Regions from separate parts of the Mesorhizobium sp. M7A.F.Ca.MR.245.00.0.0 genome, predicted to be linked through region 3. Evidence: riboswitches for the same ligand, from Rfam matches in the RefSeq annotation. Region 3 holds a riboswitch; each other region holds the start of a gene.
What was found. A riboswitch is a leader RNA that binds a small molecule or an ion and turns the genes downstream of it on or off. The one in region 3 is predicted to bind cobalamin.

Region 1: it holds a riboswitch for cobalamin, as region 3 does, so the genes downstream of both, EOB80_RS29785 (DUF1636 family protein) here and EOB80_RS29845 (ABC transporter ATP-binding protein) in region 3, are expected to answer to the same signal.
Region 2: it holds a riboswitch for cobalamin, as region 3 does, so the genes downstream of both, EOB80_RS29625 (CbtB domain-containing protein) here and EOB80_RS29845 (ABC transporter ATP-binding protein) in region 3, are expected to answer to the same signal.

The regions. Positions count from the first base shown of each region.
Region 1 covers NZ_RZTE01000047.1:37,285-47,553, reverse strand. The annotation lists gene cobW (cobalamin biosynthesis protein CobW) at 1-984, opposite strand, end outside; gene EOB80_RS29785 (DUF1636 family protein) at 987-1,415, opposite strand; cobalamin riboswitch at 1,454-1,658, opposite strand; gene EOB80_RS29780 (winged helix-turn-helix domain-containing protein) at 1,688-2,887, opposite strand; gene EOB80_RS29775 (NADH-quinone oxidoreductase subunit A) at 3,219-3,584, shown strand; gene EOB80_RS29770 (NADH-quinone oxidoreductase subunit B) at 3,575-4,156, shown strand; gene EOB80_RS29765 (NADH-quinone oxidoreductase subunit C) at 4,161-4,763, shown strand; gene EOB80_RS29760 (NADH-quinone oxidoreductase subunit D) at 4,764-5,954, shown strand; gene EOB80_RS29755 (NADH-quinone oxidoreductase subunit E) at 5,955-7,235, shown strand; gene nuoF (NADH-quinone oxidoreductase subunit NuoF) at 7,246-8,550, shown strand; gene EOB80_RS29745 (NADH-ubiquinone dehydrogenase) at 8,621-9,310, shown strand; gene nuoG (NADH-quinone oxidoreductase subunit NuoG) at 9,384-10,269, shown strand, end outside.
Region 2 covers NZ_RZTE01000047.1:9,837-20,105, reverse strand. The annotation lists gene EOB80_RS29665 (site-2 protease family protein) at 1-845, shown strand, start outside; gene lipB (lipoyl(octanoyl) transferase LipB) at 867-1,610, opposite strand; tRNA gene EOB80_RS29655 (tRNA-Leu) at 1,846-1,930, shown strand; gene mgtE (magnesium transporter) at 2,120-3,538, shown strand; gene EOB80_RS29645 (MerR family DNA-binding transcriptional regulator) at 3,696-4,082, shown strand; gene EOB80_RS29640 (isoprenylcysteine carboxylmethyltransferase family protein) at 4,399-4,875, opposite strand; gene EOB80_RS29635 (DUF1624 domain-containing protein) at 4,872-5,870, opposite strand; gene EOB80_RS29630 (MFS transporter) at 6,093-7,292, shown strand; cobalamin riboswitch at 7,358-7,555, shown strand; gene EOB80_RS29625 (CbtB domain-containing protein) at 7,591-7,770, shown strand; gene EOB80_RS29620 (CbtA family protein) at 7,786-8,547, shown strand; gene cobU (bifunctional adenosylcobinamide kinase/adenosylcobinamide-phosphate guanylyltransferase) at 8,540-9,055, shown strand; gene cobO (cob(I)yrinic acid a,c-diamide adenosyltransferase) at 9,057-9,671, shown strand; gene cbiB (adenosylcobinamide-phosphate synthase CbiB) at 9,712-10,269, opposite strand, start outside.
Region 3 covers NZ_RZTE01000048.1:2,441-12,709, forward strand. The annotation lists gene EOB80_RS29815 (hypothetical protein) at 1-438, shown strand, start outside; gene EOB80_RS29820 (TetR/AcrR family transcriptional regulator) at 466-1,092, opposite strand; gene EOB80_RS29825 (MFS transporter) at 1,217-2,404, shown strand; gene EOB80_RS29830 (D-arabinono-1,4-lactone oxidase) at 2,417-3,694, shown strand; gene EOB80_RS29835 (DSD1 family PLP-dependent enzyme) at 3,694-4,833, shown strand; gene EOB80_RS29840 (AraC family transcriptional regulator) at 4,838-5,671, opposite strand; cobalamin riboswitch at 5,927-6,134, shown strand; gene EOB80_RS29845 (ABC transporter ATP-binding protein) at 6,296-7,084, shown strand; gene EOB80_RS29850 (ABC transporter substrate-binding protein) at 7,133-8,080, shown strand; gene EOB80_RS29855 (iron ABC transporter permease) at 8,216-9,202, shown strand; gene EOB80_RS29860 (metal ABC transporter permease) at 9,233-10,084, opposite strand; gene EOB80_RS29865 (metal ABC transporter permease) at 10,081-10,269, opposite strand, start outside.

The sequences.
Region 1 (10,269 bases), on a different contig from region 3:
GCGGCGGTCGTCCTGCGCGGTCCAGGCGCGGTCATAGTAATGATTGACGCGCGGCCCGACGGCCTGCAGCAAGAGCCGCATCGGCTTGCCGCCGACTTCGACGAAGCCTTTTACGCGCAGCACGTTCTCTTCTTCTGCGACGATGGCGACGCGCTTTGCCAGCTCGTCCGGATTGGCGATCGAGGCAATGTCGACGATGAAGGTGTCGAAGTCGTCATGCTCGTGGTCGAACGCGCCGTCATGATGGGATTTGCGGTTTTCGATGTCGTCCTCGACGGCGAGACCGAGCCCGAGCAGCACCGAGGGATCGACCTTGCCATGCGACGCCGGCACGATCTTCACGGCGCGGGCGGAGTGTTCGTTGATGATGGCGTTGGCGCGGGCGGTGCCGGCGGCGTCCATCAGGTCGCTTTTCGACAGGATGATCAGGTCGGCGCAGGCGATCTGATCCTCGAACAGTTCTTCCACCGGGTCGTCGTGGTCGAGCGTCTCGTCCCCGGCGCGCTGCGCCTGAAGTGCGTCCATGTCGTTGGCGACGCGGCCTTCGGCCAATGCCGGCCCGTCGACCACGGCGATGACGCCGTCGACTGTGACGCGGCTCTTCACGCTCGGCCATTGAAAGGCCTGGACCAGCGGCTTGGGCAGCGCCAGGCCCGAAGTCTCGATCAGGATATGGTCGACCCTCGGCGTCAGCGACAGGATCTTGTCAAGCGCCGGGACGAAGTCGTCGGCAACGGTGCAGCAGATGCAGCCATTGGCCAGTTCGACGATGTTTTCCTCCGGACAGGTGTCGATGCCGCAGCCCTTCAAAATCTCGCCGTCGATGCCGATGTCGCCGAATTCGTTGACGATGATGGCAATGCGCTTGCCGCCGGCGTTTTCCAGGAGATGGCGGACCAGCGTCGTCTTGCCGGCGCCGAGGAAGCCGGTGACGACGGTGCAGGGAACGCGGGAGAGGTTCGCAGGCGAATCTGGGGCAGTCATGGTCAGTCCTTCAGCAGGTCGAGGGGAGGGATGCGGGCAACGAGGCCGCGCTTCAGGCTATCGGGGCGGCCACGCCAGGGAATGAGACCGTCGGTCGAGGTGGCGAAAAGCTTGGCGCCCGTGACGAGGTCGGCGCCGCTGGTCTCGGTCAGGTCGCCAAAGACATAGCTCCAGCAGCCGTCGCGCAGGATGGCGGCGCTGAGGCGCCGCTTGCAATTGCCAAGGCATTCGACGCTGCGGATGCGGATGTCGTCGCCGGATGCGGCGCGGCGCGTATCCTCCGCCAGCAATTCGCCGGCGCGGGGATGAGCGTCGGAGCCGGTCTCATCGCGACAGGAGGCGCAGACGATGATGGTGACGCCGGCCAAGGCATCATCATGGCCGGACGAAATATCCGCTGTGCCAGCCGAAAAACTGCTGTCGTGGTCCAAAGATCGGGCTCCTTGCCCGGAAACCCGCCGGGCGATCGGATTCTAAAGTCGCAGACGGCAGGTCTCCTGGCTCGCGGGTCATCGCCTTGGGTAGCCGCCTTCCCGGGAACTCCCAGTGGCTTTCGGCCTTGGCTCTTCGCTTACAGTTGCGGGGACAGCCGCGGATTTGGGATTTTGCCCCGCACCGCATTCCCTCTTAGCTCTTGCCGTTGCGGGCAAGAGACCATCTGAACCGGATTTAGGCTTTTGCGGGCGGCGGTGTCAACGCGAGCTTACGACATGGCGATGTCGGCCAGCGCCGGACCCAAATCCCCGGCCGGGGTCACTTCCATGCGCTCAAGACCAAGCCAGCCCTGCATCTGCTTCAATTCCTCGAACAGTTCTGCAGCGGTTTCAGGCGGCGCACCCGGCTCGGCATAGGCCGCATGGACCCGCAGTATGCTGGCCGGACGGTCGGCCTTGAGGTCGACGCGTGCCACGATCCTGTCGCCGAGCAGGAACGGCAGGACATAGTAGCCGTATTGCCGCTTGTCGGCCGGCGTGTAGATCTCGATGCGGTAGTGGAAGTCGAACAGCCGCTCTGTGCGCGAGCGTTCGAAGACGACAGGATCGAACGGCGCCAGCAGGGCGCGGGCGTCGATCTTGCGCGGCAGACGCGCGTCTTTATGAAGATAGGCCAGCTTGTCCCAGCCTTCGACGCGCATCGGCAGCAACTCGCCCGTTTCAACCAGTTCCTCCAATCGGCCTTTCATATCGGCCGGCGACAGGCGGAAATAATCGCGCAAATCGCCTGAAGTCGCCACGCCGTGGGCGCGGGCGGAAATGCGCAGCAATTCGCGGTGCGCGTCCTCAGGCGTGGGCACTGGGAGGTCGAGGACCGCCTGCGGCAGCACGCGCTCGGGCAGATCATAGAAGCGCTCGAACCCGCGACGGTGCGCCGTGGTGATGCGTCCGGCCCAGAACAGCCATTCGAAGGCATGCTTGGCGTGGCTCCAGCCCCACCAGCCGCCCGAGCCTTTCTGGCCTTCGAGCGCGGAAGCGGCGATCGGGCCGCGCTCGGCGACCTGGCGGTGGATCTCCTCGATATAGGCGGCATGTTCGCGGCCCCATTTGGCGAGCCCCAGATACATTTCCTCGCCGCGCTCGGCGCGCTGCATGCGCCAGCGCATCAGCGGGTACGTCTCCACCGGCAGGAAGGAAGCCTCATGCGCCCAGTATTCGAAAACCGTGCGCTTGCGTGTCACCGCGGCATTGTCGAGCAGCGAGAACGGGTAGGGGCCAAGGCGCGAATAGAGTGGCATATAATGAGCGCGCACCACCGCGCTGACGGAATCGATCTGCAGCAGGCCGGTGCGGGAGAGGGTGCGGGCAAAATGCCGGCGGTCGGGCGTGCCGGTCGGGCGGGGATCGAGAAACCCCTGGGCGGCAAGCGCGATGCGACGGGCCGTGGGGAGCGAGATCTTTTCCTTCATGCAGGCATCACTTTGAAGTGTTTTGACCGAGGGTCGAATGGCTGATTCCAACCCATGCTAGCAGGGTTTTGGCGGCATCCATGTCAGGAGAGAAAAGTGGAGTAAAAAGCGAAGGAAATCAAACAGGAGCGGATCGGACCAGTTTGCCGCGATATGCCGTCCAGGTCGGTGTTTTGAACAAGGTTTGACTTGCTTCGCTGGAAGTGCTGCGCTAACCCTCGCCGCGTTGCAGCATAGGCCCTTAAAACGGTTCAGCGGTTAAACTGTCACGCTTCCGCATTAGGGTCCGGTGCTGTAATCAAACTGGATTGGCGCCAACGGAAAGCCGAGCATGAACGCACTCTTGAGCTCATACCTGCCCATCGTCCTGTTCATAGGCGTGGCGCTGGTTGTCGGCCTGGCGCTGCTGGCCGCGCCCTTCCTGGTGGCCTACCGCAATCCCGATCCCGAAAAGCTTTCCGCCTATGAGTGCGGTTTCAACTCGTTCGACGACGCCCGCATGAAGTTCGACATCCGTTTCTACCTGGTGTCGATCCTGTTCATCATCTTCGACCTGGAAGTGGCCTTCCTGTTTCCTTGGGCGGTGTCGTTTTCGAAGATCGGCATGCTCGGTTTCTGGTCGATGATGGTGTTTTTGGCGGTGCTGACCATCGGCTTTGCCTATGAATGGAAAAAAGGAGCGCTGGAATGGGATTGAACGACAGTTCAGGCACCCTCGTCGCGCCGAAGCCCAAGGGTATTATCGATCCCAACACCGGCAGGCCGGTGGGGGAGGACGATCCCTTCTTCCTCGAGATCAACAACGAGTTGGCCGACAAGGGCTTTTTGGTCACTTCGACCGAGGCGCTCATCACCTGGGCGCGCAGCGGGTCGCTGATGTTCATGACGTTCGGCCTCGCTTGCTGCGCGGTCGAGATGATCCACACCTCGATGCCGCGCTATGATTCGGAGCGGTTCGGCGTCGCGCCGCGCGCGTCCCCGCGCCAGTCCGACATCATGATCGTCGCCGGCACGCTGACCAACAAGATGGCGCCGGCGCTGCGCAAGGTCTACGACCAGATGCCGGAACCGCGCTACGTCATCTCGATGGGCTCCTGCGCCAATGGCGGCGGCTACTACCACTACTCCTATTCGGTGGTGCGCGGCTGCGACCGCATCGTGCCCGTCGATATCTATGTGCCCGGCTGCCCGCCGAGCGCCGAAGCGCTGCTCTACGGCATTCTTCTCTTGCAGAAGAAGATCCGCCGCACCGGCACGATCGAACGGTAAATCCATGACCGCATCCCTGAGCGAACTGTCGAACTATCTCGGCGAGAAGCTGATCGGCCGCGTGAACGAGGCTGATATCGCCTATGGCGAACTCACCATCCGCGTCGAGCCGCGCGATCTGGTCGAGGTCATGACCTTCCTGCGCGACGATGCGCGCTGCCAGTTCATCTCGATCATCGACGTCTGCGGCGCCGACTATCCGTCGCGGCCCAAGCGTTTCGACGTCGTCTATCATCTGTTGTCGCCGAAGCAGAATGTGCGCATCCGCGTCAAGGTGCAGGCCGACGAGGAAACCATGGTGCCGTCGATCACCGGCGTCTTTCCCGGTGCCGACTGGTTCGAGCGCGAGACCTACGATCTCTATGGCGTGCTGTTCTCGGGCCATCCCGATCTGCGCCGCCTGTTGACCGACTATGGTTTCGAAGGCCACCCGCTGCGCAAGGATTTCCCGCTGACCGGCTTCGTCGAGGTGCGTTACGACGACGAAGCCAAGCGCGTTATCTACGAGCCGGTCGAACTCAAGCAGGAATTTCGCAATTTCGATTTTTTGTCCCCGTGGGAAGGTACGGATTACGTGCTGCCGGGTGACGAGAAGGCAAAGCAGTAAATGGCTGAAACCTCGGTCCGCAACTTCAACATCAATTTCGGCCCGCAACACCCTGCGGCGCACGGCGTTTTGCGCCTTGTACTGGAGCTGGACGGCGAAGTCGTCGATCGCGTCGATCCGCATATCGGGCTCTTGCATCGCGGCACCGAAAAGCTGATCGAGGCCAAAACCTACCTGCAGGCGATTCCCTATCTCGACCGGCTCGACTATTGCGCGCCGATGAACCAGGAGCACGCCTTCGCGCTTGCCGCCGAGCGCCTGCTCGGCATCGAAGTGCCGAAGCGCGGCCAGCTGATCCGCGTTCTCTACTGCGAAATCGGCCGCATCATGTCGCACATCCTCAATGTGACGACGCAGGCGATGGACGTCGGCGCGCTGACGCCGCCGCTGTGGGGCTTCGTCGAGCGCGAAAAGCTGATGGTGTTCTATGAGCGCGCCTCGGGTTCGCGCATGCATGCCGCTTACTTTCGCCCCGGTGGCGTCCACCAGGATCTGCCGCAGAAATTGGTCGAGGACATCGGCAAGTGGATCGACCCGTTCCTGAAGTCGATCGACGACCTCGATCAGCTGCTGACCGGCAACCGCATCTTCAAGCAGCGCAATGTCGACATCGGCATCGTCTCGCTGGAGGATGCCTGGGCCTGGGGTTTTTCGGGCGTGATGGTGCGCGGTTCGGGCGCTGCCTGGGACCTGCGCAAGTCGCAGCCCTATGAATGCTATTCGGAAATGGATTTCGATATTCCGATCGGCAAGAACGGCGATTGCTTCGACCGCTACCTCGTACGCATGGAAGAAATGCGCCAGTCTGCGAAGATCATGCGCCAGTGCGTCGATCTCCTGCTCGGCAAGGAAAGCACCGGGCCGGTGTCGAACCTCGACGGCAAGGTGGTGCCGCCCAAGCGCCAGGCGATGAAGCGCTCGATGGAAGCGCTGATCCATCACTTCAAGCTCTACACCGAGGGTTATCGCGTGCCGGCCGGCGAGGTTTACGCCGCGGTCGAGGCGCCGAAGGGCGAATTCGGCGTCTATCTGGTTTCCGACGGCTCCAACAAGCCCTACCGCTGCAAGCTGCGCGCGCCGGGTTTCGCGCATCTGCAGGCGATGGATTTCCTCTGCCGCGGCCACATGCTGGCCGACGTCACCGCCGTTCTCGGCTCCCTCGACATCGTGTTTGGTGAGGTCGATCGCTAAATGTCAGTCCGCCGTCTCGCAGAAGCCAGCGTCCAGCCAGCATCCTTCGCCTTCAACCGGGCGAACGCGGCTGCGGCGAAGCAATGGATCAAGAAGTACCCGAAGGGCCGTGAGCAGTCGGCCATCATTCCCTTGCTGATGATAGCGCAGGAGCAGGAAGGCTGGGTGACGAAGGCGGCCATCGAGACGATTTCCGACATGCTCGGCATGCCGCGTATCCGCGGGCTCGAAGTCGCGACCTTCTACACGCAGTACCAGTTGAATCCGGTCGGCACGCGTGCGCATATCCAGGTCTGCGGCACCACGCCCTGCATGCTGCGCGGTTCGGAAGCGCTGATGGATGTCTGCCGCTCCAAAATCCATCACGACCAGTTCCACGCCAACGACAAGGGCACCTTGTCCTGGGAAGAGGTCGAATGCCTTGGCGCCTGCGTCAACGCGCCGATGGTCATGATCTTCAAGGACACGTTCGAGGATCTGACGCCGGAACGCCTGGCTGAAATCATCGATCTCTATGACGCCGGCAAGGGTGCTTCGGTGGAACCGGGGCCGCAGAACGGCCGCACCGGCTCCGAGCCGGCCTCCGGCCTCACCACGCTGAAGAGCGAAAAGGCGATCCTCAAGTCGACCCGCGAAAGGGAGGCCAGGGAGGCCGCCAAGGCCGCCAGGGCGGCGCCCGACGCGATCATCGCGGCGCCTGTGCCGGGGCCGGCCGCGGCCCCTGTCGCACCGTCCAACACCAGCAAGCCGAAGACCGACGCCCCTGAAACCAGCCCGGTATTGAAGACGCCTTCAAAAACCAAGGTCGCGCCGGCGGTTGAAAAGGCGGCGAGCGTTGCCGCGCCGCTGCATTCGGCCGCCAACGCCAACAAGGCGGACTCCAAGGTCGAGCAGGTTTCCAAGCAGCGCAGCGGTCCGATAACCAAGGCCGAGCCGGCATCCGCCTTCAAGGCGCCTGAGGTCAAGGTGCCGGCGGCCAAGCCGGCCAAACCGTCGCTCGGGGACAAAAACCGTCCGGCCGGAATCGATAAACCGGCACAGGTCGACGACCTCAAGCTGATCTCCGGCGTCGGCCCCAAGATCGAGGGCATCCTGCATACGCTGGGCATTTTCACCTTCGCGCAGGTCGCGTCGTGGAAGAAGGCCGAACGCGAGTGGGTGGATGGCTATCTCTCTTTCCAGGGCCGCATCGATCGCGACGACTGGGTCAAGCAGGCCAAGGCGCTCGCCAAGGGTGGCGTCGCCGAATACATCCGCGTCTTCGGCAAGAAGCCGGTCTGAGGGACGAAAAATGCTTCAGGACAAAGACCGCATCTTCACCAATATCTACGGCCTGTTTGACAAGTCGTTGGCCGGCGCGATGGCGCGCGGCGCTTGGGACAACACGCCCGGCATCGTTGCCAAGGGGCGCGAGTGGATCGTCAACGAGATGAAGGCGTCGGGCCTGCGCGGCCGCGGCGGCGCCGGCTTCCCGACGGGCCTCAAATGGTCATTCATGCCCAAGCAGAGCGATGGCCGGCCGAGCTATCTCGTCATCAACGCCGACGAATCCGAGCCCGGCACCTGCAAGGACCGCGACATCCTGCGCAACGACCCGCACACGCTGGTCGAGGGCGCGCTGCTTGCCGGCTTCGCCATGGGCGCGATTGCCGCCTACATATATGTGCGCGGCGAGTTCATCCGCGAGCGCGAGGCGCTGCAGCGCGCGATCGAGGAAGCCTATGAGGCCAAGCTGATCGGCAAGAACAACACGTCCGGCTACGATTTCGACATCTACATGCACCACGGCGCCGGAGCCTATATCTGCGGCGAGGAGACAGCACTCCTCGAAAGCCTCGAAGGCAAGAAGGGCCAGCCCCGGCTGAAGCCGCCATTCCCGGCCAATGTCGGCCTCTATGGCTGCCCGACCACGGTCAACAATGTCGAATCGATCGCGGTCGCGCCGACCATCCTGCGCCGCGGTGCGGCCTGGTTCTCGTCCTTCGGCCGGCCCAACAATGTCGGCACCAAGCTGTTTTGCATCTCCGGCCACGTCAACAATCCGTGCACGGTCGAAGAGGCGATGTCGATTCCGTTCCGCGAACTCATCGAGACGCATTGCGGCGGCATTCGCGGTGGCTGGGACAATCTCTTGGCGGTCATACCGGGCGGCGCCTCTGTGCCGCTGGTGCCGGCGGAGCAGATCATCGACACGCCGATGGATTTCGACGCGCTGCGCGACCTCAAATCCGGCCTTGGAACCGCGGCTGTCATCGTCATGGACAAGTCGACCGATGTCGTGAAGGCGATCGCGCGGCTTTCCTACTTCTACAAGCACGAGAGCTGCGGCCAGTGCACGCCATGCCGCGAAGGCACCGGCTGGATGTGGCGGGTGATGGAACGGCTGGTGCGCGGCGAGGCGCAGAAGCGCGAGATCGATATGCTGCTCGACGTCACCAAGCAGATCGAGGGCCATACGATCTGCGCGCTTGGCGACGCGGCGGCATGGCCGATCCAGGGACTGATGCGGCATTTCCGCGGCGAAGTGGAGCGGCGCATCGACGAGTTTTCGCGCAATGCGCACCGGGCCGAGCCTGTGATGGTGGCGGCGGAATAGAAGAATGTTTACGCGGGCGGAAGTCCGCAGCGAAGGGCGGGGCGAACGAAGAAACGACCAGGAGAACTCTATGGCGCCGTATTCGAACCCGCTGATGCCCAATTTGGACCAGATCGAGAAGATGAACCAGGACTTGACCAGGATGATGCCGAAGGAGATGGCTAGCGCCGTCAACCTTTTCGTGCATCCTGTGGCGGGTGCAGCGGCGATGTCGGCGCTTGGCGTCGGGCTCGCCAACCATGCTTTCGGCGTCTGGCTGGGCGCGCTTTCAGGTGCGGCAGAAGCCTCGCAGCGGCTGCTGCAGCCGATCGTCGATGATTTCGAGGCGCGCGTCGCGCAGTTCGAAGATCCAAGTCCTTCCTCCACCAAGGCACGGGCGACGGCGAAAACCATGATCGCCGAGGCGCAGTCCTTCGCCCGGGAGGTCACCGATATTGCCGCCAAGGAAGCCGCCACTGCCGTGCCGGCCGCAAACGCCGCTCCGGCGACAAGCGGCGCCGGCGATGCGCTGATGCCCGATGATTTCAGGCAGCCCAACGCCATGGAGAAGCCGGCCATTCCGGCAGATCTCAAGGCCATCTCGGGCATCGGGCCGAAGCTGGAAAAGGTTCTCAACGGCCTCGGTATCTGGACGTATGCCCAGATCGCGGCATGGACGCCGCAAGAGGTTGCCTGGGTCGAGGACTATCTGTCGCTCGGCGGCCGCATCGGCCGCGACGATTGGAAAACCCAAGCGGCGGCGCTCGCCGTCAAGAAGTGAATGAAGTGCCCGACGTGGTCTCGACCGCGTCCGGAAAAAGAGATTGCGGGAACTCCGCAGGGGTTTGAGGCGAATGGCAAAGCTCAAGGTCGACGGGAAAGAGATCACTGTACCCGACCACTACACGCTGCTGCAGGCGGCGGAAGACGCTGGCGCGGAAGTGCCGCGCTTCTGCTTCCATGAGCGGCTGTCGATCGCCGGCAATTGCCGCATGTGCCTGATCGAGGTGAAGGGCGGGCCGCCCAAGCCGCAGGCGTCCTGCGCCATGAACGTGCGCGACCTGCGTCCCGGCCCGAATGGCGAGGCGCCGGAAATCTTCACCAACACGCCGATGGTCAAGAAGGCCAGGGAAGGCGTGATGGAGTTCCTGCTGATCAACCATCCGCTGGATTGCCCGATCTGCGACCAGGGCGGCGAATGCGACCTGCAGGACCAGGCGATGGCGTTCGGCGTCGATTCCTCGCGCTATCACGAGAACAAGCGCGCGGTCGAAGACAAATACATCGGACCGCTGGTGAAGACGGTGATGAACCGCTGCATCCACTGCACGCGCTGCGTCCGCTTCACCACCGAAGTCGCCGGCATTTCCGAACTGGGCCTGATCGGCCGCGGCGAGGATGCCGAGATCACCACCTATCTCGAACAGGCGATGACGTCGGAGCTGCAGGGCAATGTCATCGACCTTTGCCCGGTCGGCGCGCTGACCTCGAAACCGTTCGCCTTCCAGGCGCGGCCGTGGGAGCTGACCAAGACCGAATCCATCGATGTGATGGATGCGGTCGGCTCGGCGATCCGTGTCGATAGCCGGGGCCGCGAAGTGATGCGCATCCTGCCGCGCGTCAACGAGGCGGTGAACGAGGAGTGGATCTCCGACAAGACCCGATTTATCTGGGACGGCCTGCGCACGCAGCGTCTCGACCGCCCCTATGTGCGCAAGGACGGCAGGCTGGTTGCCGCCA
Region 2 (10,269 bases), on a different contig from region 3:
TCAGCCAGACGGATCGCTATCGCGGCGTCGCCTTCCTTGTGTTCCGCTATTTCGCCCTGCGCCGCGAACTCTCCAAGCTGCAGCGCTGGGCGCTGACCGGGGAGTATCGCAAGGGCGGCTGGTTCGAGCATCCGTTGAGCCAGGTCGGTTTCGCCGGGCTTTCGGCGCTGATCCTGTGGCCATTCTTCGGCCTTCACTTCGGCGGCCTGGCACTGGCCGCGATCCTCACATCGGTGGTCGCCCTGCATGAGCTTGGCCATATGGCGGCGTTCCGGCTTATGGGCCACAACCGGGCACGGATGATCTTCATTCCGCTGCTCGGCGGCATCGCCATTGGCGGGCGGCCCTATGACAGCCGTTTCGAAGTCGCCTTCGTGGCGCTGATGGGCGCCGGCTTCTCCGCATTCCTGGTGCCGGTTGTGATCGCTGCCAGCACCTTTGCCGGCGCGGAAGGCCACCGGCTGGCGGCGGCCCTGCTGGCGACCCTGGCGGGCTTCGCCGCACTGTTCAACATCGCCAATCTGGTGCCGGTGTGGAAATTCGACGGCGGTCAGGTGCTGCGCCAGATCTGTCCGGGACCGGTCGCACTGGCGCTGGCTTCCTTCTTCCTGCTCTCGGCTTTCCTGGCTGTCGGTTGGCAGGCCGGCTTTTCCTCCAATTTCCTGCTCGCGACGGGAGCGGTGTTTTCGATCCTCAGCCTGCTGACGATGAGCAGCGGGGTCAAGCCGCGTTACGAGCTGAAGCCGATCCGCACCATCGACCGGCTCGCCATGGCGGCGGCGTTGCTGGCAGTGTTCGCCATCCATGGCTATGGCGTATTGTGGGCCTCCGCCCAACTGATTTGAGCCGTACCGGGTCCGGAAGAATCAGCCGGCCTTGCGCTCGGCTTCGACAGGCAAGACCGTGGCGGGACCGAACACATCCTCGAAGGCGGATTTCAGCGCCAGGTCAAGATCGGCCATGGTCAGGGGAAGGCCGAGATCGACGAGGCTGGTGACGCCGTGGTCCTGCACGCCGCAAGGCACGATGCCGCTGAAATGGTCGAGATCTGGTTCGACATTGATGGCGATGCCGTGAAAGCTCACCCAACGCCGCAGCCGGATGCCTATGGCCGCGATCTTGTCCTCCGCCGGCGCGCCGTCCGGCAGGGCAGGGCGATCCGGCCGCACCACCCAGACGCCGACCCGGTCCTCGCGGCGCTCGCCATGCACGTTGAAGGCAGCGAGCGTGCCGATGATCCACTGTTCGAGCGCCGCGACGAAGGCGCGGACGTCCTCACGCCGCCGCTTCAGATCAAGCATGACATAGGCGACCCGCTGGCCCGGCCCATGATAGGTGTATTCGCCGCCGCGGCCGGCCGCAAATACCGGGAAGCGGCTGGCGTCGATCAGATCCTCGCCGCGAGCGCTGGTGCCGGCCGTGTAGAGCGGCGGGTGTTCGACCAGCCAGACCATTTCGCCGGCAGCGCCGCTGCGGATCGCCTCGGCGCGCGCCTCCATGAAGGCAAGTGCTTCGGGATAGGCGGTAAGGCCGGGCTCGATCAGCCATTCGACCGGTGCTGAACCGGGGAGCGGCAGGAACGACGTGGCGATCTGGCTGCGTTCGGGCATGGCGTATCGTCTTTTCGCTTATGCATGTCGCGTCCCAAAACCGCCTCGCACCTTTGGGTGACATCAACTTGCCTTCCATATGGCGATATCAGGCGCAAACGTCCAGTTCCGGCGCTGCGTTCGGACCCTGTGGAGCATTATGCCAATCGCCTGACATTATTGCTTGCCGTGCACTTGTTTCGCCGGAAACGATTTGCTACACGCCGCGAGCCGGTCGGTTCCGGCTCTACCACGTGCGGTCGTGGCGGAATTGGTAGACGCGCAGCGTTGAGGTCGCTGTGGGGCAACCCGTGGAAGTTCGAGTCTTCTCGACCGCACCATTTTCCTTCCCATATCCCGATTGTGCAAGCTCCGCCCGCTGCGGGCCGGGCGCATTTCGTTTGGTATTCCCGCGCTTTACGCCACTTTCTTTTTGAGCGTCGGATTCCCCGAAACCGGTTTCCCCTTTGGGTCCGATGCTCTAGACCTGATTTGCACCTTTTCCGGGATTCTTGTGGCGGGAGGCGCTGGTGGAAGGCGAGCACGAACGGACGATTGGCGCCAGGGCCGCCGAGGACAACCACGCCGACATCTATGGCGAGGACGGCGCCGTGCTTTCGTCCTTCCTGGCGCGGATTGGCGCGGCGATCGCCGACCGCGACACGCTGACCCTCAAGCATGAAGTTGACGACCTGCACCAGTCGGAACTCGGCGACCTGCTTGAGGCGCTGCATCCCGAACAGCGCCACGCACTGGTCGAGCTCCTGGGCGCCGATTTCGACTTCTCCTCGCTGACCGAGGTCGACGAGGCGATCCGTATGGAGATCGTCGACAGTCTGCCCAATGCGCAGATCGCGCAGGCGGTACAGGAGCTCGATTCCGACGACGCCGTCTACATTCTCGAAGACCTCGAGAAGGAGGATCAGGACGAGATCCTGTCGCAGCTGCCGTTCACCGAGCGGATCAGACTGCGCCGCTCGCTCGACTATCCCGAAGAGACGGCCGGCCGCCGCATGCAGACCGAGTTCGTCGCGGTGCCGCCGTTCTGGACGATCGGCCAGACCATCGACTACATGCGCGACGACCAGAATCTGCCCGAGCGCTTCAGCCAGATCTTCGTCATCGATCCGAGCTTTAAGCTGCTCGGCGCCATCGACCTCGACCAGATCCTGCGCACCAAGCGTTCGGTCAAGGTCGAGGAAGTGATGCACGAGACGCGGCACGCCATTCCGGCCACCATGGACCAGGAAGAGGCTGCACGGGAATTCGAGCAGTACGATCTTTTGTCGGCCGCAGTCGTCGACGAGAACGAACGGCTGGTTGGCGTTCTGACCATCGACGATGTTGTCGACGTCATACAGCAGGAGGCCGAAGAAGACTTGATGCGCATGGGCGGCGTCGGCGACGAGGAGCTTTCCGACAGCATCTTTTCGACCTCGCGCTCACGCGTTCCGTGGTTGCTGATCAACCTTCTGACCGCGTTCCTGGCGGCGTCGGTGATCAGCCTTTTCGACCGCACGATCGAACATATCGTCGCACTGGCGGTGCTGATGCCGATCGTCGCCGGCATGGGCGGCAATGCCGGCTCGCAAACCATGACCGTCACCGTGCGGGCGTTGGCGACCAGGGATCTCGACATCTACAATGCCGGCCGCATCATTCGCCGCGAGATGGGTGTCGGCTTCATCAACGGCATCGTCTTCGCCATCCTGATCGGCATCGTTGCGGCAGCCTGGTTCCGTGACCCCAATCTGGGCGGCATCATCGCGGCGGCGATGATCATCAACATGTTCGTGGCCGCCCTGGCCGGCATCCTGATCCCGCTGCTGCTCGATCGTTTCAAGGTCGATCCGGCGGTCGCTTCGGCAGTTTTTGTCACCACGGTTACCGACGTCGTCGGCTTCTTTGCATTTCTCGGCATTGCCACGTGGTGGTTCGGTGTGCCCTGAAGGCACGCCTTTTGGCTTAATTGACTTTTACGTAAATGCCGTGCGAGGCTTGCGCGGGGCGCCATGTCGATGCCGGCATGGCACGGGTTTTGGTTCGGGACATAAGGGTGACGCCGGCATGGCGATCGCCCCTTGGTTTCGGCGTGCGGGAGTGGCAATGCGAGAATATTATTCGATCACCGAGTTGACCCGCGAGTTCGACGTGTCGACGCGGACGCTTCGCTTTTACGAGGACGAAGGGCTGGTGCAGCCGGTGCGGCGTGGCCGCACGCGGCTGTTTCGCCCCTCCGACCGGCACCTCATCCGTCAGATCATGCGCGGCAAGAGGCTTGGCTTCTCGATCAACGAAATCCGCGAAATCATCCAGATGTACAAGGAGCCGCCCGGCGAAGTCGGCCAGCTCAACCTGATGATCAAGCGCATCGAGGAAAAGCGCGAGGATCTCCGGCAGAAGCGCCGCGATCTCGAGGAGACGCTGGCTGAACTCGACCAGGCCGAGGAATCTTGTGTGGAGCGGCTGGTTGAGCTTGGCGTGAATACCTGAGCGGACTGGATTCTATCGGGCGTTAGCGTTCGGAATTAGCGGAAACGTCCATTCCTTCGTCATCCTAGGGCGGAGCAAGGAGCGTAGCGACGCGGCGCAGACCCTAGGATCCATGCCATGACTTCAATGCGCCGCGACGGCGCAGAATTTTGCTCCGCTGCACTCCTCGACCGAGGTCACGGCATGGATCCTAGGGTCTCCGCGACGGAGCTGCGCTCCTGCTTCGCCCTAGGATGACGAAGTTCGCAAGACTTAGGCTAATCGCCGAAGTGTGCACCTGTCAAAATTCGGCGCGATGGAAACCAGGGGCGCCAGCTCAAATCCAGCGGCGCACGCGTTTCGCGTAGTCGCGGTATTTCTTGCCGAATTTCGCCGCCAGCACCTTTTCCTCGCCTTCGATCGCCATCTTCTGCGTGGCATAGGCGGCGATGAACGCCAGCGGCAGGAACCACACGATGCCCGAGACAAAGGCGACGCCGATCAACAGCAGCGTGTTGGCCAGGTACATCGGATTGCGGGTGATGCCGAAGGGACCCGTGGTGACCAGGTGATCGGGCACAGCGTTCGGGTTCAGCGTGGTCTTGGCGCGGACCATGGTGCGGATCGCGGTGACCCAGAGCGCGGCGACGGCAAACAGCGCCACCCAGCCGGTGGCGAAAAGAATATCGCCCAGGAGGTCACCGATCCAGGGCAGGGGATAGAGCAGGCCCAGCGCGATGCTGATGGCGATGGCGGCGGTGTAGATCAGCGGCGGCCACGGTATGAGCCCCGGCTTCGGCTGGTTCTCGGTCATCTGACCCCTTCCTCCATCAACTTGCTGTCGGTCTTGGCGGTACACATGCCGGCGAGATCGGACAGATGCGTCTTCCATTCCGCAGTCTGGTCGTTGTTGTAGAGCCGATCAAGCGTGGCCTCGCCCTCGAGCGTATCGAGCATGCAGACACAGTAGCTCGTACAGAACTCGGTGTCGCGCGACTGCTCGCAGGACAGCTGGCAGGTTTTGAGGAAATTCACCTGCGGGGTTTCGACCTGTGCCGGCATGATCTGCGAGAACAGCCACATGCAGCCGATCAGCAATGGCTGGTGGATCAGGTAGAACGCCAGACTGTGCCGGCCGATAAAGACCAGCGGGTTGGCCCAGCGACCGGGCGCCAATTCGGCAAGCCGGGCAAGCAAGCCGGCACCGGCGGCGAGTTTCGTCACCGCGATGCCCGCAAGCACGGCGCCGAACCATGGAAACAACGGAACGTAGTCGTTGGAGCGTGGATTGTTCGCCGACAGGCCTACCCACCACAGCCATGGGTGATCGAACGCCTCGAGGCGCAGATAGACAGGCGCCGTGATGACGAGCCCGGCGACGACCAGCGTCAACAAAGCCGGCAGGCGCAGGAAGGCGAGGCCGAGCAGGCTGGCCAGCGCGATCTCGTGCAAGATGCCGAAGAAGATGAATCCATCCGGCGTGGCGATCCGGGTGACGACCGATATCGCGATCGCGGCGCCCGCGACCATGGCGAATCGCTTCCAGAAGCCGTTCCAGCGGATTTGTCGGCCATGGGCGAGGTACAGGCTGACGCCGACCAGGAACAGGAAGGTCGAGGCGATGCCGCGCGCGTAGATCTTCCACCAGCCGAAGGCGGTCAGGCCGGGATCGGTGTAGCCGAAGAACTCCAGATCCCAGGTGAAATGGTAGCTCGCCATGGCGATCAGCGCGATGCCGCGCACGATGTCGATGGCGACGATGCGCTTTGGTCGATCCGGAACGGGTGCGGTCGGCGTTTGGATGCTCATGGTCTCGCATTCTGATTCAGCCCCGCTGGAGGACTATCACGGTTGCCTGGGACAAAAGAAGACCGGCAACTCTGCCGACAACCCGGATCAGCCGCGGCATTGGGCCAGTGCAGGGAAGCCTTTGGCCGGCTTCGCTTTTGCCGGATGCGCGTCGGTTTCCTCTTATTGGCGCTGGGATCGCCACGTCAGATTTGACCCGGTGAATCTGCTTCGGGGAAAGCAATGTCCACCCATGTGCGCCATCCGATCTGGCTGCCGGCTCTCAAGGCCGCGGACGCGCGCACCTTCGCGTCGCTCTATGCGGTCGAATCCTTCGCCCGCGCCACGGTGTCGAGCGTCATCCCGATCCAGGCCTACGAGATCCTGCACAACGAACAGATCGTGTCGATGCTCTACACCGTGGTGGCGATGCTCGGGCTGTCGGTGACATTGTTCATGCCGATGCTGATCCGCCGTTTTGCCCGGCGCTGGGTCTACACGGCAGGCGCCTGCCTGCTGGCCGTCGGCTCGCTGTTCTTCGTCACCGACACGCTTGCCGGGCAACTGGCCGGCATGCTGTGCCGGGTGATGGGCGCCAGCGCGCTGTCGATCACGCTCAACCTCTACATCATGGACCACATCCGCAAGACCGACTTCATGCAGGCCGAATCGCTGCGCATGGCGTGGTCGATGCTGGCCTGGACCGGTGGGCCGACGCTCGGCATCTTCCTCTACACGCGCTTCGGCATCTATGCCGCGCATGGTACGGTCGCGGTGTTCGCGTTTGGCCTGCTGGCGCTGTTCTGGACCTACCGCCTCGGCGACAACCAGTCTATCCGTCCGGGCAAGACGCGCCCCGTCAATCCGCTCGCCAATATCGGCCGCTTCGTGGCGCAGCCCAGGCTCAGGCTGGCTTGGCTGATCGCCTTCGGCCGCTCCTGCTTCTGGACGACGTTCTTCGTCTATGGGCCGCTGTTCATGGTCATCACAGGTGAGGGCAAGCTGGCCGGCGGCCTGCTGGTTTCGGCCGGCAACGCGCTGTTGTTCATGGCGATTTTCTGGGGCAAGGCAGGAAAGCGCTTTGGTGGCCGCGGGACCATGACATTCGCCTATTTCGCCATGTCGGCCGCGCTTTTGGCGGCGGGCTTCGTCGGCGAAACCGTGCCGCTGCTTACCGGCGCCTTCCTGCTCTGCGGTGCCTTCTTCACCATTGCGCTCGACGCCCTCGGCTCGACCGCCTTCATGCGCTCGGTGCGCTCCTATGAAAGACCGCAGATGGCAGCGGTCTACCGCACCTATCTCGATTTTTCCGAGCTGACGCCGCCGCTGGTCTATTCGGTGGCGCTGGCCTTCTTCGGCCTGGGCTCGGTGTTCGTCACGCTCGGCCTGCTGGCGGCGGTCTGCGGCTTTGTGACGTGGCGCTATCTGCCGAAATCACTTTGACCTTCATGGCGCATTCGCAATGGTCACCGGCGGAATTTGGTTTGCCGGAAGCAAGGATTCTGCCTATAGTCACCGGTGTCGCCGGTTCCATTTTGGAGCCAAGAGGGAATGCGGTGAGGGCGAATTTCGCCCAATGCCGTGGCTGCCCCCGCAACTGTGTGCGGTAGTCCTCTCCATAAACCACTGAGGATTTTTTCTTCGGGAAGGTGGGGAAGGACGCTGATCCGTGAGCCAGGAGACCTGCCGGCGACAGGAAACTGACTTCGATGCCCTCGGGTGGAGGGCGAAAGGACAAGACATGACTACCGCTTCCGTCTCCCTCGGCACCTCCGTCTCCTCGCAGTCGCGCTTCATGCAGCTCGCGCTCGCCGGGCTGCTCGGCATTTTCGTGATGGGCTTTGTCGGCTTCTCGCATATCGATGCGGTCCACAATGCGGCTCACGATTATCGCCATTCGATGGCGTTTCCCTGCCACTGACGAGGAATTGACATCATGAACCTGTTTCGCAACGTCGTGTTCATCGCGGCGATCGCAGGGCTCGTGGCCGGCGTCGTTCTCGCCTGCATGCAGGCCTATGCCACCGTGCCGCTGATCCTGAAGGCGGAAGTCTACGAACAGGCCGGCGGCGGGCATCACCATGACCATGCCGCTCCGGCCGCAACGGATAGCAATGCCATGAGCACAACTGCTCCGGCGGCGGAAGCCGCTCCGGCAGACGAAGGCTGGGCGCCGGCAGACGGTTTCGAGCGTTTCGCCTTCAGCGTGCTTGCCAACATCGTCACCGGCATCGGCTTCGCCTTGATCCTGGTCGCGGTCTCCGAATTCGCCTGCGGCATCGGTGGCTGGCGCCAGGGCGTGTTCTGGGGCCTGGCCGGCTTTGCCGTGTTCACGCTGGCGCCGGGCCTCGGCCTGCCGCCGGAACTGCCGGCCATGCCGGCCGCCGATCTCACCCATCGGCAGATCTGGTGGTGGGCGACGGTGGCGGCAACCGCTGCCGGTCTCGGCCTGATCGCGTTTCGCAAGTCGCTGCCGCTCGCGATCCTTGCCGTCCTTTTGATCGTCGCACCGCATGTTGTCGGTGCACCGCAGCCGGACAGTTACGAGACGGCGATTCCAGAAGGGCTGCATCACCAGTTCGTGGTGGCGGTGACCGTGACCAATCTGGTGTTCTGGCTGGTGCTCGGCGCGGTCGTCGGCGTGGTGCGTGGCCGTTTCACCGGCACCGCGACCAGCCTGCGCGACAGCTTTGCCTGATCGCAAGACACTGACCTTCCTCATCGGCGGTGCGCGCTCCGGCAAGAGCGCGCACGCCGAAATTCTGGCGACCGCCATGCCGCCCCCCTGGACCTATATCGCCACGGCGCAAGCCTATGATGACGAGATGCATGAACGCATTGCGTTGCACCGATCGCGGCGCGGCGAAGGCTGGACGACCATCGACGCACCGCTCGATCTCGCCGGTACGCTTGCCGCCTTGCCGGACGATCGGCCGGTGCTTGTCGACTGCCTGACGCTGTGGCTGACCAACCATATGCTGGCCGAACACGATTTCGAGCTTGAATGCCGGCGATTGGCGGAGGTGCTTTCGCGGCCGCGCGGCCCCTGGTTCGTGGTGTCAAATGAAGTCGGCCAAGGCATAGTGCCGGACAATGCGCTGGCGCGCCGGTTTCGCGATGCCGCCGGCCGGCTCAACCAGCAGGTCGCCGCCGTCGCCGACATGGTGCTGCTTATGGTGGCAGGGCTGCCGCTCAAGGTGAAATGACATGACCGACATCGACAATAGGGACGAAGAACGCCACCGCGCCAAGATGGCCAAGCGCAAGGCTGTGCAGGATGCCGAGGTGGCGAGCAAGACGGTCGAGAAGGGCTTGCTCATCGTCAACACCGGACCGGGCAAGGGAAAGACCACCGCCGCCTTTGGCCTGGCGCTGCGCATGCTCGGCTACGGCAAGCGGGTCGGGGTCGTCCAGTTCATCAAGGGCAAGTGGCACACCGGCGAGAAGGACGCCTTCGCCGCCTTCGGCGACCGCGTTGTCTGGCACGCGATGGGCGAGGGGTTCACCTGGGAAACGCAGGACCTGAAGCGCGACATCGCCGCCGCCGAAGCCGCGTGGGCCAAGGTGCTTGAGCTGATGGCCGATCCGTCGATCAGCCTTCTGGTGCTCGACGAACTGAACATTGCGCTGCGCTACGACTATCTCGACCTCGACAAAGTGGTTGCGGCGTTGAAGGCGCGGCGTGAGGGCCTGCATGTCGTGGTCACCGGCCGCAACGCCAAGCCGGCGCTGATCGAGGCGGCCGACCTCGTCACCGAAATGGGCGTAACCAAGCACCATTTTTCCGCAGGCGTGAAAGCGCAGCAGGGGATCGAGTTCTGAGCGTTTCTTACCCTCCCCACAAGGGGGAGGGTGAAGTAGATCACGCCACGATGACAACGACCGAAACCAACCCGAACAGCGCGATCAGCAGATAGTCGGCGACGCGATAGAGTTTCAGCGCTCGCCTTATGTCGACGCTGTCGGCCTCGCGCCGCCCACCTTCGCCCATGAAGACGTCGTCCACGAGCACGCCGCCGTAGCTGCGCGGCCCGGCGAGCGCCAGGCCGAGCGCACCGGCCATCGCCGCTTCCGGCCAGCCGGCATTGGGTGAGCGGTGTTTTTTCGCGTCGCGCCACACCGCATGCCAGGCATTTTTCGCATCAGCGCCTTTGACGAAGAACGCCGCCAGCACGATCAGCAGCGCCGTCAGCCGCGACGCCGGCAGATTGATCCAGTCGTCGAAGCGCGCCGCCGCCCAGCCGAAGGCCTCGTGGCGCGGGGTGCGGTGGCCGATCATCGAATCGGCGGTGTTGGCGGCCTTGTAGGCGGCGCCGCCGGCCAGGCCGCCGACGCCGGTCCAGAAGGCGGGGGCGACGATGCCGTCGGAGAAATTCTCAGCCAGGCTCTCGATCGCGGCGCGGCAGACGCCGGCCCTGTC
Region 3 (10,269 bases):
TTTCCGCGCTTGCCAGCCTTGCATCCTTATGAGGTCCATGGATCTCTCGGCGACGTTCCAGATGGCGTCTTTGATTGCGACGATCTCGTCGTGGAAAAGTTCATTCCGGAGAGAGAACCCGACGGTTTTGCTGTTCGTTTCTGGGTGTTTTGCGGAGAGCGCGAGCGCTGCACCCGCTACGTCTCCCCGAACGGCCTGGTCAAGGCAGCGGAGACGATCCGGCGCGAGTCCGTCCCGGTGCCCGACGAATTGCGTGAGCGTCGGCGTGAACTCGGCTTTGACTATGGAAAATTCGATTTCGTCATGCATGAGGGCAGGGCCGTCCTCCTCGACGCAAACAAGACTCCCGGCCGTCCGCAAAATCTCGTCAAGATGTTCGCGGCCGGCGCTTTCGATCTGACACACGGCTTCGAAGGCCTCATCCCTCGAGCGAAATAGGCCGCGGCTGAGATCGCCGCGGACGCCCTATAGAAACAGCCGCAGCTGCGTGTGAATGATAGACCGGTAATCCTCGATGGTCTGGCGGCTTTCCGCTTCGCCCTCGGCGAGCGCCAGGCGCACCACGCCGCCGGCGAGCTGGAAGATCAGCAGGACCATGCGTTCGAACTGCTCGCGCCTCTCGGGCTCGAGCAAGGCGATGACGTGGTCGCAGAACATTTTGGCTTGGTGTCGGGTTTCGGCGATGTCGAGGTTTTTGAGCGCCTTGTCGGCCTGGATGGCGTTCTGCAGATCCTGGATGGCCGGATCGCCGGCGACACGGCTGAGATAATCATCGAGCAGCCGGTCAGCGGCCACGATCACGTCGTTCGCCTCGCGGATTTCGGCGATGATCGTCGTCAGCCGTGCCCGGCTGACCTCTGAAAACCGCTCATAGAGCATCGCCAGGATCGCCGATTTGTTGGGAAAATAGTGGTAGACGGTGGCGATCGGCCCGCCCGCCAGCATGCCGACTTCCTTCATGGTGACGGCGTCGATACCCTTTTCTCCGATCAGCCGCATGGTCGTCGACAGGATCGCGTCGATGCGCTCTCGGCTGCGTTCCTGCTTGGGCCTGCGCCTCGGCTCGGTCGCCATTCTCTTCAATTCCGTCATGCACCGATCTTTCGCACGGCTTCCCAAATTCCGGTTGACAAGAAATATGATCAAGTATCAGTTTCTGAAATACTGACAGGTTGTCAGCTTTTTTGCCGCGCGGCAAGGACGTTGGGAGGCGCCTTTGGCTTCGACAGATACCGGCCACGCAGGCAGTGGCGACTGGCTGGTCGGCAATCCGACCGGCTGGCAGCTCGCCTCGGCCCTGTGGATCGGTTCGGTCGGCCTGCTCATTCTCGGCCTGCAACCTGTGCTGCTCGGCGCCCTTTACACTGAGGGCCATGTCAGCGGCGACGAACTGGCGCTGGTCGCCACAGCCGAGATGATCGCTATTGCCATCGGTTCGGCTGTCGTGGCGATGCTGCTTTCGGCGCACCACATGCGCTGGAAAAGTGCCGTCCTTCTGCTGCTGCTGGCGCTGGCCAATGTGTGGACGGCTTATGCCGCGAGCGCCAGCACGCTGATTGTGGCCCGCGCCCTGGCCGGGCTCGCCGAGGGCGGTCTGGTCGCCATCGCCACCGAACTGATCGCCCGCTCGCGGCGCGCCGAGCGCATCGGCGGCTATTTCGTCACCATGCAGACGCTGGCGCAATGCGCGCTCGCCCTGTTGCTGGCGCTCTATGTCATCCCGGCCGCAGGGTCGGCGGGCGGCTTCATCGTTCTTGCCGTCGTCTGCGTCGTGTCGCTGGTGGTCGCCTTCACTGTTCCCGGTGACTATGCCGACCTGCCCAAGGAGGAGAACCTGGTCAATGTGCTGACGCTTCCCTCAACGACCGCGCTGCTGTCCGTCTTCTGCTATTTCATGTTCTTCGGCGCGGTCTGGGCCTTTCTGGAACCGCTTGGCGCACAGTATGGCATCGATGGCCGCACCGTCGGCCTGATCGTCTCGGCCAGCCTCGCCGTGCAGGTCCTGGGTGCTATGATGGCCACCGTGTTCGAGGCGCGCATCGATTATCGCCTTGCCATCGCGGCGATCGGCGTCGTCGCGCTTGTCAGCTCCCTGGTTTTTGCCAGTAACCCTGGCCTGACAACGTTCTGGGTCGCTGCCTTGGCCATGGGCTTTATCCTGCTGTTCATCGTGCCCTACCAGATCCGTCTGGCGATCACCGCCGACGAGACGCGCACCGCCGTGCTGCTGGTGCCGGCAGCCCAGCTGTTCGGCCTGGCGATCGGGCCGATCGCGGCGTCGCTGCTCATCGATGGCAAGGATTTCCGGCCAGTTCCGGAATTCGCCGCCGCCAGCGCGGTGGCCAGCGTGGTGCTGCTCGGTCTCTTCGTCCTTGTGTCGCGGCGTCGCCGCGCCGTTGCCTGAGCGGGGGGTGGCATGTCAAACGTGTGGAGCAACTGGTCGGGCTTTGTAAGCGCCGAGCCCAAGCTGATCGCCAGCCCCGGCGACGCCGGTGAACTCGGTGATCTCGTCCGGACCGCGCCTGGCCCGGTGCGCGTCGCCGGTGCCGGTCATTCCTTCACGCCGCTGGTGAAATCGCAGGGCACGATCCTGTCCCTGGAGAGGCTGGAAGGGCTGGTCTCGCACGACGCCGAAACACATCGGGCGCGGGTGCGGGCAGGGACCCGGCTCGGCCCGCTGATGCGCATCCTGCAAGGCATTGGCCAGGGCCTGCCCAATATGGGCGACATCGACCGCCAGGCGATCGGCGGCGCGCTGGGTACCGCCACGCATGGCTCGGGACCGACGCTCGGCGCCTATCACACGCAGCTGGAGACGGTGCAGATCGTCGACGGGCTTGGCAAGGTCCGCGACTTCAAGCGGGCAGGGGATCAGGACATGATCCATGCCATCGGTGTCGCGCTCGGCGCTTTCGGCGTGCTCACCGAAGTGACGCTGAACAACATCGCGACCTACCGGTTGCGCCGCCGCAAATATGTGCTGCCGATCACTGAGATGCTGCGCGACTTCGAGGCGATGATGGCCGCGCATCGCTCGGCCGAATTCTACTACATTCCGTTCTCCGGCTATGCGCAGTTCATCGCCAGCGATTTCAGCGACGCCGCACCCACCGCACGGCCGCCGGAAGAGGACGAGGCGGGTTTGAGGACGCTGCGTCGGCTGCGCACTTCACTTGCCTGGCTGCCATCGCTGCGTGGCCGCCTGATCCGTTCGGCGGCCGCCAGATTTCCCGCCGAGGACTACGTGCAGGACTGGCTCAACGTCTATGCCAGCGACCGGCAGACCAAGTTCAACGAGATGGAATATCATTTGCCGTTCGAGGAAGGGCCGAAGGCGCTGGCCGAGATCATCGAGCTGACCGAGAAGCGTTTTCCCGAGGTCTATTTCCCGATGGAGGTGCGCTCGGTCGCGCCGGACCAGTTCTGGCTTTCGCCATTCTACAACAGGCTGACCTGCTCCATCGCCATCCACCATGATGCAGCGAACGATCCGTTGCCGTTCATGCGGGCGGCGGAGCCGATCTTCCGCAGATATGGCGGCAGGCCGCATTGGGGCAAGATGCACAGCCTGAAAGCGGCGGATCTGAAAAAGCTCTATCCGCGCTGGGACGACGCCATGGCGGTGCGCCGCGACGTCGATCCGCAAAACCGCTTCGTCTCGCCCTATATGGCCGGCTTGTTCGGCATCGAATGATGAGCACCTATTTTTCCACCCTCTCGGATGCGCTGAAGACCGCCGGCATCTTCCAGCCCTGCCTGCTGCTCGATCGCGACCGGCTGGACGGCAACATTGCCCTGGTCAAGGAGAGACTGGATCCCGGCCTGGCCGTGCGGCTGGTCGACAAATCGCTCGCCTGCATGCCGCTGCTTGCGTATATCGCCAAGGCGCTTGGCAGTGAGCGCTTCATGACCTTCCACCCGCCGATCAGCGAGGCGGTGCTGAAGGCGTTCCCGGATGCCGATCTGCTCTACGGCAAGCCGATGCCGATCGGCGCGGCAAGGGCGGCGCTGGTGAAAACCGATACCGACTGGTCGCGCGTCTGCTGGCTGATCGACAGCGAGGAGAGACTGGCGGAATATGGCGCCCTCGCTGGCGAACTCGGCATCGGCCTGCGCATCGTTTTCGAGATCGATGTCGGGCTGCATCGCGGCGGGTTCGCCAATCCTGACGCCTTGTCGAAGGCGTTGAGCGCGTTGCCGGCCCGGCTGCATTGCGAAGGCGTCATGGCCTACGAGGCGCATGCGCCGCTCATTCCCGGTCTTTTCGGCGGACCGGCAAAGGCATTGGCCAAGGCGTCGGCGCAGGCCTCGGCGTTCGTCGCCTGTCTCGGCGCCGACCAGCGCCGCATCCTGAACATCGGCGGCAGCAAGACCGCGCTGCTTCATCATGGCGGCGCGGCCAATGAGGTCTCGATGGGCTCGGCCTTTGTGCTGCCCAGCGACTTCGATACGCCAGGCCTCGACGACTTCCAGCCGGCGGCCTTCATCGCCACGCCGATCCTGAAAATGGTCGAGCCGATGCTGCCCGGCCCGCCGGCCGTCACCCGCCTGCTGCAGGCGCTCGGCCGCTTCCCGCGCAAGGGTTGCTACCTCTATGGCGGCAAGTGGATGGCCGAGCCGGTCTTCCCAGAAGGCATGAAGGCGAACGGGCTGCTCGGCCTGTCCTCCAACCAGCAATTCATGGGGTTGCCCGCCGACGCGACCGCAAAGCCCGGCGACTACGCGTTTCTAAGGCCGACGCAGAGCGAAGCCGTGCTGCAGCAGTTCGGGTCGATCGCGGTGTTTTCCGGCGGCCGGATCGCCGATCGCTGGCCGGCGTTGCCGATGGCCTGACCGACTACGCCTTCACCGGTATCCAGATCTCCAGCCCGCCCTTGCCGCTGCGCGGGTCGAATTCGGGGCCGTAGCGTTCGAATTCCGGCGCGTCCGCGATCTCATGCCCGGAGGCCGGCAGCCATTTGTTCCAGATCGTGTTGACCGTCCGGCGGATGGTCGAGATGTGTTCGCGGTGGGCAAAGACCGCATATTTCTGCGCCGGCACCCGCACCCGGTAGAAGTCCCTGGGCAGGTCGGAGAAGTCAGACACTTCGACGCCGGCGATGTAGTCGAAATTGCCGGCATCGTCGCCGTTGACGCAGACGCCATAGGCGACGTCGCCGGTCTCGCCCGGAATGTTGCCGATATAGGGGCCGAAGCGCTGCCACTGCATCGGGATGGCGGCGCTGGTTTCGCAGCTGTAGCGTTCGCCGAGGCCGGCGATCAGGAACGGCCGGCTGGTCTCGAAACGCGGCGGTTCGAGATTGGTGAGGAGGGACTGGTCCATCAGGATCGGCTCCACGAGGTCGAGCTTGTCGAGTGTGCCCTGCGCGCGCACCAGTTCCGGCGTGGTGCCGAACTGATCGCGGAAGGCACGGGTGAACGCCTCATGCGAGTTGTAGCCGGCGTCGAGCGCGACGGCGAGGATGTCGGGCGCCCCGCCCGCCAGCTTGCGCGCCGCCTCGGTCAGCCGGCGTGAGCGCATGTAGCCCATCACCGACCGGCCGGTGGCGGCGCCGAAGGCGCGCGTCACATGAAAACGCGACACGCCGCTGCTTTGCGCGACATCATCAAGCGAGATCGCCTCCGGCAGATGGCTTTCGACGAACCACAGCGCTTTCTCGGTCGGGTCCATTTTCTCCTCGCATTGGCCACATCATCCTGCCGCTTCCTGGCGCAGCCAGTTTGATCGAAATTGCGCATCCCGTGCAATCTGCGCCGATGCCGGTCGCCATCCGGCCAACCGCCCCATGAGCTTTCGCTTGACAGCGACCGGCGTCATCTCTTAGGTATGTTATATTATTACATAAAGAGAGCATGCGATGCCTGTTTCGCTTAGCTGGCCCACCACTCCGTCCGAGAAATCCATTGCGAAGCGATCGGCGCAAATCTACGCTGAAGCGGTGATGGTCCCCGAGTCGAAAGGCGAGGGGTGAAAAGGGAACGCGGTGAGGCCTGCTCAGGTCGAGACCGTGGCTGCCCCCGCAACTGTAAGCGGCGAGCAAAATCCGTGAATGCCACTGGCCGGCAAGGCTGGGAAGGCTGGATGGCGCAACGACCCGTGAGCCAGGAGACCTGCCATCACTGAGTTGACCGGACGGGGTGTGCCGGGAGGAAACGCGAGGCCCGGTCTTGTCGGTCGGTTCGCCAGCTTCCTTCCGTCGCCAGTTTTGGAAAGTGACGGAAAGTTGGACGGCTCCATCCATCGCATCGTCGTATATACGCTTTGCCGTCCCGGCAAGCCGGCGGGCAGCAGCCGATGACCGTAGCGCTTCTCGAAGCCCGTGACCTCTGCGTCACGGCGAATGGGCGGGATCTGGTTCAGGCGGTCAGCTTCTCGGTGGCCGCCGGCGATCGCCTTGCCATCATCGGTCCCAACGGCGCCGGCAAGACGACGCTGCTGCGCATGCTGTCGGGCATGCTGCGGCCGAGCTCCGGCGAGGTGAAGCTCGGCGGGCGCCGCCTGGACAGGATTTCAGCCGCCGAACGGGCGCTGCACATTGCCGTGGTCGGCCAGACCGACCAGCCCGATCCGCGGCTGGCGCTGATCGACTATGTCGAGCTTGGCCGCGTCCCGCATGCCGGGCTGCGGCGCAAGAGCGAGGAACGCGACATTGTCGCCGAGGCGCTGCGCCGGAGCGGCCTGCTGCCGCTATTTGGCCGCACCATCGGCTCGCTGTCGGGCGGCGAGCGCCAGCGCGCCCAACTGGCACGCGCCATCGCCCAGCAGCCAAAGATCCTGTTCCTCGACGAGCCGACCAACCATCTCGACCCGCGCGCCCGCGGCGAACTGCTCGACCTCGTGGCAGGCTTCGAGATGACGGTGATCGCGGTGCTGCACGATCTGGCGCTGGTGGCACCGTTCGCCACCAGGGTGGCGGTGATGAACCATGCCCGTCTGCAAGCGCTCGCCGCACCGCGCGAAGCGCTGACCCAAAAGCTGATCCGCGAGATTTTCGGCATCGATGTGCTGCGTCTGCGCCATCCGACCGAAGACCGCGAACTGACGGTGTTCGATGTGCCGAACCGTTCCGCTCCGCCATCCTGATGGAGCCTTTCCGAATTCGACCCAATCCCATCCACAAGGAGCAAACCCGTGAAACGCCTGGCCTTTTCGCTTGTCTTCTCGCTGCTGGCCTCGACAGCCCTGGCCTTCCCGGTCACGGTCGACAGCTGCGGCAAGCCGCTGACCTTCGATGCGCCGCCGAAGCGCGCCGTCATCCAGGATCTCAACATGGCCGAGATGGCTTTCGCGCTGAAACTGCAGCCGTCGATCGTCGGCCTGACCGGCATCACCGGATGGTACAAGGTGGGTCCCGAATTCAAGGCCGAGCAGGGTTCGATCCCGGAACTGGCGCCGAAATATCCGACGCTCGAAAACCTCGTCGCGGTCGAGCCGGATTTCTTCTTCGCCGGCTGGTATTACGGCATGAAGCCGGGCGGCGAGGTGACACCCGATACGCTTGCTCCGCACGGCATCAAGACGCTGGTGCTGACGGAAAGCTGCGTGCATCTCGACAAGAGCCGCCCAGCCGCCTCGATGGACCTGCTCTATGGCGACGTCGAAAAGCTGGGCAAGATCTTCGGCAAGGAGGCCGAGGCGGAGAAGCTTGTTGCCGGCTGGAAGACGCGGCTCGCCGACATCACCGCCAAGGTCGGCAACGGCAAGGCAACGCGAGTGTTTCTCTATGATTCCGGCGAGGACAAGCCCTTCACCGCAGGCAAGTTCGCCATCCCCAGCGCCATGATATCAGCCGCCGGCGGCGACAACATCATGGCCGACATGGACACCAGCTGGGGCAACACGGACTGGGAAACGGTGGCGTCGCGCAATCCGCAATTCCTCATCCTGCTCGATTACCAGGATGGCGGCGGCTACAAGAAGCTGCTCGATTTCCTGAAGGTCCATCCGGCCATGAAAGAGACGGACGCGGTCAAGAACGAGCGCTTCGTCGCCCTGCGCTATGCCGAACTGACACCCGGACCCGCCAATATCGAAGCGATCGACAAAATCGCCAAGGCCATGCATCCGGAAGCGTTTTGATGCCTGTCGCCCAAAAGTGCGCAGCGGTTTTGGGGCAACGACATGCATGAGCAAAAGATCCTGGAAGTGCGTCGCACGCGTCCTGACAGACACGACGCATTTCCAGGTTTGCGCCATCCGGCATTCGCACTGGCCATGCTGGTGGGAGCGGCGGCGATCGCTGCTCTCGCATTGCTGTCGATCGCCTATGGCTCGACGCTGATCCCGCTGACCGACGTTGTTGCAGCACTTGGCCGCGCAATCGGCTTCAGTGGGCACGACGTGTCCGGGCCGGTCGGCAAGATCGTCGTCGATCTGCGGCTGCCGCGCACGGTCCTGGCCATCTGCGTCGGGGCCGGTCTCGGCGTCGTCGGTGCGCTGCTGCAGACGGTGACCCGCAACGACCTTGCCGACCCGTTCCTGTTCGGCCTGTCGTCGGGCGCCGCCGCGGGTGCGGTTTCCGTCATCACCGTCTTCGGAGACAGTTTCGGCATCTGGACATTGCCGGTCGCGGCCTTCACCGGCGGCATATTGGCTGCCGGTGTCGTCCTGCTGCTGGTTGCGCGGGTGAGGGGGCAAGGCCCGGAGCGGCTGATCCTTGCCGGCCTTGCCGTGTCCTTCATGTTCACCGCCTTGACCAATTATCTTGTCTTTGCCGGCGACCAGCGCGCCGCGCACTCCGTGCTGTTCTGGACCATGGGTGGGCTCGGCCTGGCGCGCTGGGACAATATCTGGCTCGGCGCCTTGGGTGCGGGCACTATCCTGGCTTACGCGCTGTGGAACCACCGCCGGCTCGATGCTTTCCTGGCCGGCGAAAACGCCGCCGAAAGCCTGGGCGTGCCGGTGGCGCGGATGCGAAGGATGACCTTTCTCGTCGCCGCCTTCTCGACGGCGATCCTGGTCTCGGTCGCCGGCGTCATCGGCTTCGTCGGGCTGATGATCCCGCATCTGTCGCGGCCGCTGGCGGGCCCCTTGCACCTGCGCCTGGTTGCCAGCTGCGCCGTGTTCGGCGCGGTGCTGTTGCTGGCCAGCGACCTTCTGGCTCGAACGCTGCTGCCGCCGCAGGAACTGCCGATCGGCATCATCACCAGCTCGGTCGGCGCGTTCTTCGTCGTCACCATGCTCATCCGCAACAGGCTTTGAGTGCGGCCTCGGCCGGGGCCAGCGCCGCGATTACTCTCCCGAAATGCCCAGTTGCACCTGTTGCTTTGGGCGCTTCGACTGGAACAGGGCAAGCAAAAAAACGCCGGCCTGAACCACGACGATCGTCGGGCCCGTGGCTGCGTCGATGTGATAGCTGAGGATCGTTCCCACGACGCTCGACCCGATGGCGGCCGCGGCAGCAATGGCGAGCATACGCTCAAAGCTCTTCGTCAAAAGAAAACCGATCGCTCCCGGCGCGATCAGCATGGCGATGACAAGGATGATCCCGACAGCCTTCAGCGAGGCCACGATGGTCAACGCGAGCAGCGTCAACAGCCCGAAATGCAGCAGATTGACGGGCAGGCCGATCGCGCGCGCATGGGCCGGATCGAAACAATAGAGCAGCAGATCCTTGCGTTTTGCCAGAACGATGAGGATCGCCGGCACGACGATGATCGCCGCCTCGATCACGTCGCGCCACTGGACGCCGAGCATGTTGCCGAACAGGATACGATTGAGATGCTGGTCGGTCTCGACCTTGACGAACAGAACCAGGCCAAACGCGAACATGCCTGAGAAGACGATGCCCATGACTGCGTCCTCCTTGATCCGGCTGTGCTGCTTGAGGTAGCCCGTCGCCAAAGCGCAGCCAAGCCCTGCCACGAATGCGCCGAAGGCAAGCGGGATCCCGGCGATATAGGCGAGCACAATACCCGGAAGCACGGCATGCGAAACGGCGTCGCCCATCAGCGACCAGCCCTTCAGGACGAGATAGCAGGACAACACCGCGCAGATGGCGCCGACCAGAATGGCGACGGTGAGACCGCGACGCATGAACTCATGGCTGAGCGGTTCGGCGATCCAGGACCAGATTGTCATCATGACGCGACCTGGGATGCGGCACGTGCCGCCCGGCGCGCGGCGAGACGGCCATGTTTGGGTGCGAAGACGAAGGCAGTCAGAAAGACCACGGTCTGCAGCACCACGATCAGTCCGCCAGTCGCGCCATCGAGAAAGAAGCTGAGATAGGCGCCGACCGCGCTCGTCGCCGCGCCGATCGCCATCGC